Regions from separate parts of the Peribacillus sp. NJ11 genome, predicted to be linked through region 1. Evidence: riboswitches for the same ligand, from Rfam matches in the RefSeq annotation. Region 1 holds a riboswitch; each other region holds the start of a gene.
What was found. Region 1 has a riboswitch for thiamine pyrophosphate ahead of tenA (thiaminase II). Riboswitches for the same ligand answer to the same signal wherever they lie in the genome.

Region 1 (3,282 bases):
TGGGGACAAACGGAAGATGGCTTGGTAACCTTGACGAGACTTGAGGATCCAGAAGAAAAACTGATGAATACCGACGGAATTCCCTTTCCGGGGATGGAGCTAAAAGTAGTGGATCTTGAAGGGGAGATCTGTGCTCCGAATATAGAAGGTTCTTTATTAGTAAGGGGTCCGGCTCTTTTTGTCGGCTATTTTAAACGGATCGATGATACTTTAGCTGAGTATAGTGACGGATGGTTCATTACCGGTGATCGAGCATTTATTGATGAAGATGGATTTATCCGGATTTCTGGAAGAAACAAAGACATAATCATACGTGGTGGCGAAAATATTCCAGTCGCTTATGTAGAAAATGTATTGTATGAACACCCGGATATTTCTAGCGCTCAGGTTATCGCTGTTCCAGATTCTCGTCTTCAGGAAAAAGCATGTGCATGTATCAGCATGAAAATGGGGAAGAGCCCGATCACGATGGATTCCATGCAGGAATTTCTCTCGGAAAAGGGTTTGGCCAAACAATATTGGCCTGAATTTCTTGAAATAATGGATGACTTTCCTCGTACGGCAAGCGGGAAAATCCAGAAATTCCGGCTCCGGGAAATGATAAATGAAAAGATAATAGACAATATATAAGCAGCTTAAATAAATCCATATTGACTAAATGGTGAAAGTGGAGGGGAATATGATGAATAAAAGAATGGCATTTATCACAGGTGCCGGAAGCGGAATTGGCAGAGAGATTGCAAAAAAATTGGCTTCTCGCAATTTTAACATCATCGTGGCTGATATAAATCATAAAAATGCAGAGGAAACGGTTTCTATAATCGAAAAGTCGGGTTTTGAAGCCAGAGCGGTCCATTGTGATGTAACGAAATTAGAAAGTGTTAAAAAAGCCGTTGAAGAATCAGTGAACCATTATCAAAGAATAGATATATTGGTTAATAATGCAGGCTGGGATAAGGTGGAACCTTTTTTAAAAAGTGATCCCAGCACTTGGAAAAGGATTATCGATATTAATTTACTTGGGCAGATCCATACTTGCAAGGAAATTTTACCTCTCATGATTGAAAATGGTTACGGCAAGGTAGTAAATATTGCATCAGATGCAGCTAGGGTCGGATCAAGTGGAGAGGCAGTTTATTCGGCTGCTAAGGGAGGGGTGATTGCCTTCACAAAAACGATAGCAAGAGAAATGGCACGTCACAAACTCAACATCAATTGTGTTGCACCAGGCCCTGCTGATACTCCTCTATTTCAAGAAATAGGCTCTTATAATGATGGTATAGCAAGCGCCTTGGAAAAAGCTATTCCATTTCGTCGGCTAGCTCAACCCGAGGACATTGCCAGTGCTGTTGCCTATTTCGTTTCGGAAGATGCAGGGTATATTACGGGGCAAACTCTTTCCGTAAATGGTGGATTAACAATGGTTTAATTGATCGTGGTTAGGCGGGTATGCAAGATTGAAAGGCTAGTAATCCTAAAGCAATATAGCTTGAAAACTTTTTCTAATCGTTTGACAATTGGATTTATCGTGTTAATATAAAGGCAAATGAATTATATATACAATTTGTACCACTAGGGGTGCTTTATAGGTGAAATTTGATTTTACCTGAGAAGCTGAGATTAAAGTATGACTTTAAGACTCTTAGAACCTGATCTGGTTTATACCAGCGTAGGGAAGTGGGGTCTGGGACAATACGTTTCTGTATTATTTCAAGTACAACCACTTTCTTTACGTTAAAGAAAGTGGTTTTTTATTTGCAAAAAAAGAGGTGATTAAAGTTTTTTATCCCGTATCATTCATTGAAAAATAGAATTTGGAGGTAATGGACATGAAGTTTTCAGAGGAAATCCGCCAGGAAGTTGATCATATTTGGGAAGCTAGTTTTAATCACCCGTTTGTTGCAGGAATTGGAGATGGCACATTGCCATTAGAGTGTTTTCGTTTTTATGTCATGCAAGATGCCTATTATTTATCTCATTTTGCTAGAGTTCAAGCTTTAGGAGCAGTAAAGGCAACAGACTTACATACAACAAGCAGGCTTGCCGGCCACGCACAAGGAACATATGAAGCGGAGTTGAAGCTTCATGAAAATTTTTCTGAGAGATTAGGCATCACAAAAGAAGAAAGGGAAAATTTCAAACCCGCCCCGACTGCTTATGCTTACACTTCCCATATGTATCGTGCGGCGTATTCTGGACATTTAGGGGATGTTATTGCAGCTATCTTGCCATGTTACTGGCTGTATTATGAAATTGGCGAAAAGCTGCAAGGGTGTGAACCGGAAGAGCCGATTTATCAAGAATGGATAGCGGCTTACGGAGGAGAGTGGTTCCGCTCTTTGGTGGAAGAACAAATTGCGAGGCTTGATGAGATTGCTGAAAAAGTAACAGATGAAGATAAGGAAAGAATGAAGGAACATTTTATCCTTAGCAGCCAATATGAATACTCATTTTGGGAAATGGCTTATCGCTTAGAGACATGGCCTGTTCATAAGGAAATACTGGAAGTATAAAGGAGAATGAAACATGAAAAAAGGATTGAAATTAACGGATATATTAGTCACTATCGTGATTGCCGTAGCATTTGGAATCGTTTATATCCTTTGGGGTTCGATTTATTATTCCGTTAAACCATTCGGATTACATCTAGATCAACTTATTTATGGAATGTGGTTTATAGCTGGCCCCGTTGCCTTTTTGATTTTACGGAAACCGGGTGTAGCACTTCTGGCAGAGATAGCTGCAGCTTCCGGTGAATTCTTTCTGGGTTCACCATGGGGGTTGACCGTACTCTTATATGGGGTGGTCCAAGGTTTGTTCGCTGAACTGCTGTTCATGGCGTTCAGATATAAAAAATTCAATATGTCGGTGGCCGTTTTAGCTGCGGTGGCTTCCTGCCTGGGATCAGTCATCATGGATTTTGCATACGGGGAAATAGGTGCGCTCTCCCTTTGGAATCTATCGTTATTCATGATTGCGAGGTTCTTGGGTTCCATATTCTTTGCAGGTGTAACAGCTTATTATCTAGTTAAAGTCCTGGAAGCAACAGGAGTAACTAATCTTGTTCGTCCAGTTTCAAGTAAAGATTATGCAGAACTGGACCAAAAGTAGAGGTTGATGGCCATGGAACGAATCGTTCATGTTGAGAAGTTAAGAATGAAATTTCCAGGTGATGAGTCCTTGATTTTCAAGGACTTATCCGTCTCATTTGATAAAGGTGAAAAAGTTCTATTGTTGGGACCATCAGGATGTGGTAAGTCGACTCTTTTGCAAGTATTAAGC
Region 2 (3,282 bases), 4.0 Mb from region 1:
GTATGGTTCATGGTTTTCACATACCTGTTTTTGTATAATTTTACATAACTATTGATAAGCCAAAAAGAAACTTATATTTAAAAAGATAAAAAGGAGAATATATGAAAATTGGTTTGGTACGGCATTTTAAGGTTGCACATGAATTCCCTACTGGGAAATCTGTGACGGCGGATGATATGAAGCAATGGTTTGAGGACTATGATGCAGCGGATATTATTTATGGAACGACTTTATTTGGCGTGGAGGAATGGCAGGAATGTTATTGCAGTGATATGTCGAGAGCTGTCAAGACAGCGGAACATATCTATCCAGGTAAGGTTCATCGGATGGAGGAGCTGCGGGAAATACCTTCTCCCCCTCTTAAAGGAAAAGTGAAGCTGCCGTTCATCCTTTGGGCCATCTGGATTCGATGCTGCTCGATGTTCAACAGGCAGACAAGGGCGGAAATTAAGATCGCTGAACAAAGGATCAATAAAGTATTGGATGAAATCTTTACAAAGGGGGATAGGGATGTTCTGATCGTGAGTCATGCCGCCCTCATGATATATATGAGGAAAGAGTTGATCCGACGGGGGTTCACCGGTCCAAAATTCAAGATTGCAAGTAATGGAAAGCTGTATGTATTCGAAAGATGATAAGTGAAGAAATATAGGGTTTTCCATCAGAAAAGGTAAGTCTGATGTCCATCATACATTTTGCTGATTTTAAGAAAGATGCAGGGATTTTCCGAATAATTATTCTTTTTCCATTGGTTGTGGTTTATTATTGTAATAGTGTAATTTTTACGAATTCAATAATAGGGAAAGAGGGTGGACATTTTGGTGAAGGCAGTTTTTTTTGATTTAGATGATACATTACTATGGGATCAGAAAAGTGTAAAAGAGGCTTTTGTTTCTACATGCGAAGTGGCTAAGGAGAAATATGATTTGAATGTCGACGAGTTTGAAGAAGCTGTGCGGAAGGAAGCGCGTGAGCTTTATTCTTCTTACGACACATATGCATTTACTCAAATGATCGGTATCAACCCATTTGAGGGGCTATGGGGAAATTTTCAGGATGATCATGATGAATTCCGGAAGATGGCCGGGATTGCACCGGCTTATCGGAAAGAAGCTTGGACGAGAGGCTTGAAGGCATTAGGGATCGATGACCCGGAATTTGGGCTTGAACTGGCAGAACGTTTCCCGGCCGAGAGACGTAAAAAGCCATTTATTTATGAAGAATCATTCCGTGTGTTAGATGAATTAAAAGGGAAGTACAAATTGCTATTGCTTACGAACGGGTCTCCTGAACTGCAAAATACCAAACTTGAAATTACGCCTGAACTAGTTCCTTATTTCGACCAAATCGTCATTTCAGGTGCGTTTGGAAGAGGTAAACCGGATGCCTCCATTTTTGAGCATGCTTTGGAAATCATGGAGCTGGATAAGGATGAAGTATTGATGGTGGGCGATAATTTAATGACGGATATCCTTGGAGCGTCACGGGTAGGCATAAAGTCCGTTTGGATAAATCGCCATGATAAGGAACGGAATGAGGTGCTTCCAACCTATGAAATCAAGCATTTAGAGGAGCTTTTCCCAATCCTTGAGAGCCTGTAAAATTACTCTTCAAGTAACGAATTTTGGAGAGTTTGAATAAAATATTAGGTCTTTCAAATTATATACAGAATGAAAAGGGTGATATATAGTTACCCTGTAATCAATTAATTTATTTAGACTAGGGGTGTCCAATAAAAGTTGGGCTGAGAGAGAAGCGCTTAAGCTTCTTAACCCTCAGGACCTGATCTGGTTCATACCAGCGTGGGGAAGTTAGAATCTACTAAACAATGACCATTTCAATTGGTCATTTCTGTAGTCATACTAACGTTAGCCGGGTCTTAAATATGAGACCTGGCTTTTTCGTGCGAAATGGATTGGATTTTGTCCTTTTTAAATGAACTTAAAAAGGAGAAATGAAATCATGAGTAATTCAGTAAATGACATGAACGTTTCAATTATGTCCAGTTTTGCTGGGAGTAAAAAAGTGTATGTTGAGGGATCTAGACCTGATATTAAAGTACCTATGCGTGAAATTAAGCTAAGTCCGACTACAGGGGCATTCGGGGAAGAGGAGAATCCGCCTTTACGAGTTTATGACACAAGCGGTTTCTATACGGATTCAGAATATCCCATTGATATTCATAAAGGTCTTGCCCCGATTAGACGCAACTGGGTCATGGAACGGGAAGACGTTGAAGAGTATGAAGGACGTGAAATAAAACCAGAAGATAATGGGTATAGAAAAGTGGATTCACAATCCAAAGTCGAAATATTTCCGGGATTGAAAAGAAAACCATTGCGTGCGATGGAAGGGCAAAACGTAACGCAGCTCCATTATGCCCGTAAAGGTATCGTTACCCCAGAAATGGAATTCATTTCGATCAGGGAAAATGTTGCCCCTGAGTTTGTAAGAGAAGAGGTAGCTAGCGGACGGGCGATCATTCCGGCAAATATTAACCATCCTGAAAGTGAGCCCATGATCATCGGACGGAATTTTCATGTGAAAATAAATGCGAATATCGGAAATTCAGCTGTTAGTTCATCGATTGAAGATGAAGTGGAAAAAATGACTTGGGCTACACGTTGGGGAGCCGACAACATAATGGATCTTTCCACCGGAAAGAATATTCACACGACCCGGGAATGGATTATCAGGAATTCACCTGTGCCAGTTGGAACTGTTCCGATATATCAAGCATTGGAAAAAGTGAATGGAGTCGCGGAAGATTTAAATTGGGAAGTTTTTAGGGATACATTAATCGAGCAGGCCGAGCAAGGTGTCGATTACTTTACCATACACGCTGGTGTGCTTTTGCGATATATCCCTTTAACAGCAAAGCGAGTTACGGGAATTGTTTCCCGAGGGGGCTCCATCATGGCACAATGGTGCTTGGCCCACCACCAAGAAAGCTTTCTCTATACTCACTTTGAAGAGATTTGTGAAATCATGAAGGCATATGATGTCTCTTTCTCATTAGGCGACGGCCTCCGGCCTGGATCCATTGCAGATGCAAACGATGAGGCTCAATTTGCTGAATTGGAAACATTGGGGGAACTGACGAAGATTGCATGGAAGCACGATGTTCAAGTCATGGTTGAGGGACCCGGTCACGTACCTATGCATTTGATTAAAGAAAATATGGATAAGCAGCTGGAAGTATGTCAAGAAGCACCATTCTATACTCTAGGACCATTAACAACGGATATAGCACCTGGATACGATCATATTACTTCTGCAATT
Region 3 (3,282 bases), 1.7 Mb from region 1:
AAAATGAACGGGATCGAGTGAGGAAGTTCAAGCTTCCAAAATAACTGGTTTTTTCCCGCTCCCATCATCTTGAAATAATGCTTGAGTTCGTATGGTGTCTGGCGAAAACCGTCCAATGAAGCAACCGCAACCGGAAAAAAACATACTAGCGAAATGACGATTAACTTAGGCATCATGCCAAAGCCAAACCAAATTACTAAAAGCGGTGCCAAAACTATGATAGGTATATTTTGTGATAGTATGAGCAGAGGGTAAACCGCGTCCTTCACGCCTGGAAACAGATGTAGGATTGCCGCGATTAATAATCCAATGCAGCTTCCAATAAAAAAACCCGATAACGCAAGCTCAGTTGTTGATGTAAGGTGACCAAAAAGATTCTGGGACGACTCAATTCCTTCAATGAAAATGGCCGACGGAGCGGGAAGCAGCCATTTTTCAACCTTTAATAAGACTGTCACTGACTCCCATATTATCAGCAACAATAATAAAAGAAAGAAGGGAGCCCCCTTCTTCCAAATTCCCCTTCCGGTCATGCCCGATATTTCTCCGTTAACGTATCCATCGTAATTCCGCTCGGCTGAAATAATATTTTCACTTGGGATATGACATTCGGCGAGCCTAATTCAATCATTCTTACATTCATTTTTTCTATCACGGCAAAAAGTTCGGAAAGCTCACCCTCCATTGTCGTTTCAAGCGGGTGAACCTCATACTTGACACCTGATTCATCAATGATCTTGATTGCTTCGTCGACCAAAGGGATGACATCCCCTTTAGGAATGATTTGTATACTAATTAATGAATTGGCCATTGTATTTCCTCCTATTTTGGTAAAAATTCATTGGTAAATGCTTTTTCAGGATTGAAATCACCTTCAAGAAGCTTATTTTCCGTCATCCAATCACTGTAATTCTTCCAAATTTCAAGCTTTTGTTCACCCCAACGCGGAGCATCATCCTGATACTTAGCTGCAAGCCACTCCTGGCTTTTCTTCACTAGTTTTGCATCAAGATCCGGGGCAGACTTAATTAGCATGTCTGCTGCATCACCAGGGTTCTTTATCGCAAACTGGTACCCTTTCGAAGCTGCATGAACGAATGCTTTAACAGTCTCGGGATCCTCTTTTATCATCTTTTCATTCGTTGTCAAAACAGGTGTATAGTAATCGAGCTTATCCGAGTATTCGGTTAAGTAAACCATATTAAGCTTTTCATTTCGCAACTCAGCCTCAATACCTGTCCACCCATAATATATCCAGGCAAAATCTATATCCCTTTTAACCGAAGTGAAAAAATCCGTGTCTCCTGTATTCACTATATCCACTTTATTTACATCCGCATTTTCTTCTTTCATGAGTGAATCAATGATGGCCTTTTCAACCGGAGACCCCCAGCCACCATACGTTTTCCCTTCAAAATCCTTGGGTGTTTTAATGTTTTTTGCCTCAGGTGAAGCAAATCCAGATGTATTGTGCTGGATGACAGCAGCTACCGAAACAATCGGGACGCCTTGCACGCGGGCCTGCGTAATGCCCTCCTGGTAGCCCACGCCAAATTCGGATTTCCCTGAAGCGACAAGCTTATCAGCTCCAGCTTCACCTGGCATGATAATATCCACATCCAGACCTTGTTCTTTAAAATATCCTTTTTCCTTGGCTACATACAAACCTGTATGGTTTGTATTCGGTGTCCAATCGAGCACGACCGATACCTTTTTTAATTCTTTATTGCCTTCATTTTTAGATGCTTCTTCTTTTTCATTAGTTCCGCCTGCACCGCATCCAGCCAAAAGGAACAACGAAGTCAACAGTGGTAAAAATTTATTCAAGTTATTATCCTCCTACACATCATATAAGATCCATATGCCGGAACCATAATGGGGCGCCAGGGTCTATAAAAATACAAAAAACGCCCGAAGATGAATTCGGACGTTAACATACAAAACAGAAAGTCAGTAATAATATGTTCCCTCCGCTGGCATCATCCAGATCAGGTTCAAAGAGTCAGCATCTAAAGGACGCAATCTCAGCCAGCTTTACTGGCCCCCCTACATTTCTCGCACATATGAACTTTTCTCTCTCATTATATCAATTCATTCAGAAAAGGGAATACTAATTTGCTCCTTCTCCCTAATTGGAAAGGTATTCCTCCTAAATGTTTAGCACAGCCACCAAAACATCTTTTTGGAAAATGATAATCATTGTAAGCAAAATGATCATCCCTCTTGCCATACCAATCATTCTCGGTTGCCATGATGCCTGAAATGCTCCAAATGGTCATTTCTTTGCATGCATTCATATAATGAGCATTACCTGTAGACTTTTTTGTGTACTGGTTTTATAAACCCTTCATTTCATAAACAAAAGGTGGATATGATCATGATAAAGATTAATCACAAATGGTTAGATGTCAGTCAAATCCAACCAGGTGTAGCATCTGATACATCGCTTGAAATTCTCCAATTGCTGGCGGAAGATTCTAACGTTTTTGAATACCGGAACTTCGGATACCTTAATTTCGATATACAACTGAGGCACCGAGTCATCGAGGCCGCCATTTCGTTAGATAAAAGCAGTCCAGAATTTTCCACGCTTGATGAATCGGCAAGCAATGAACAATATTGGCGCGTTTCAAAGGATGGCACATTTACCCTTCAGCCAGGGATTCCCCCTCATGCCGCACTCCTGGACATTTTTTTGAATGGAAGGCTTTACGCTTTCGAATGCGGTACAGCGATAGTCGTCACTTTTTTAAAGGCCATTTTGGATTTAATCGGTCCTAGGAATTTTGACTATCTTTTTTCAAACGTATTTCTATATGACTTTCGCCCTCCAAGCAATATGGCTCTTGATATTCATCAAGGAACGGATTATTTACCAGGGGATTGCGTTTACTTCGAAAACCCTGATCACGACTTGGAAACTCCTGAATGGCAAGGTGAAAATGCCATATTATTAGGGAACAACCTCTTTTATGGACACGGGATCGGGATTACCACTGCACAGGGAATCATCGATGAATTAAATAGCAATAGAAAGCCGAACGCCACCATATCGGCATTCCTGACAACGCATATCATTAACTTGGATAGTTCCTTCTATAGCCAATTCCTGGAAAATAATCCTCGTGCAATGCCCGTTGACAGTCCTGTCAGCCTTTCCAATTGTATTGTTTCTGAAATAGGTCCGAAGATTTACCTTTCATGACCCTGGCATTTCCCCTATGCCGTAAAACCGTTTTATTATATACCGGCATAAAAAAATGCTTGGGAGAGATCTCCCAA

Region 2: linked by a shared signal. The riboswitch ahead of thiC (phosphomethylpyrimidine synthase ThiC) and the one ahead of tenA (thiaminase II) in region 1 are both predicted to bind thiamine pyrophosphate.
Region 3: linked by a shared signal. The riboswitch ahead of QUF86_RS12965 (ABC transporter substrate-binding protein) and the one ahead of tenA (thiaminase II) in region 1 are both predicted to bind thiamine pyrophosphate.

Annotation. Positions count from the first base shown of each region.
Region 1 covers NZ_JAUCFO010000001.1:4,285,493-4,288,774, reverse strand. Annotated here, with positions in the region: gene QUF86_RS21035 (AMP-binding protein) at 1-630, shown strand, start outside; gene QUF86_RS21030 (SDR family NAD(P)-dependent oxidoreductase) at 683-1,429, shown strand; TPP riboswitch at 1,565-1,693, shown strand; gene tenA (thiaminase II) at 1,830-2,513, shown strand; gene QUF86_RS21020 (ECF transporter S component) at 2,527-3,111, shown strand; gene QUF86_RS21015 (ABC transporter ATP-binding protein) at 3,124-3,282, shown strand, end outside.
Region 2 covers NZ_JAUCFO010000001.1:311,776-315,057, reverse strand. Annotated here, with positions in the region: gene QUF86_RS01515 (histidine phosphatase family protein) at 102-635, shown strand; gene QUF86_RS01510 (HAD family hydrolase) at 819-1,601, shown strand; TPP riboswitch at 1,712-1,826, shown strand; gene thiC (phosphomethylpyrimidine synthase ThiC) at 1,960-3,282, shown strand, end outside.
Region 3 covers NZ_JAUCFO010000001.1:2,627,099-2,630,380, reverse strand. Annotated here, with positions in the region: gene QUF86_RS12975 (ABC transporter permease) at 1-533, opposite strand, end outside; gene QUF86_RS12970 (thiamine-binding protein) at 530-811, opposite strand; gene QUF86_RS12965 (ABC transporter substrate-binding protein) at 823-1,827, opposite strand; TPP riboswitch at 1,949-2,058, opposite strand; gene QUF86_RS12960 (protein-glutamine gamma-glutamyltransferase) at 2,378-3,205, shown strand.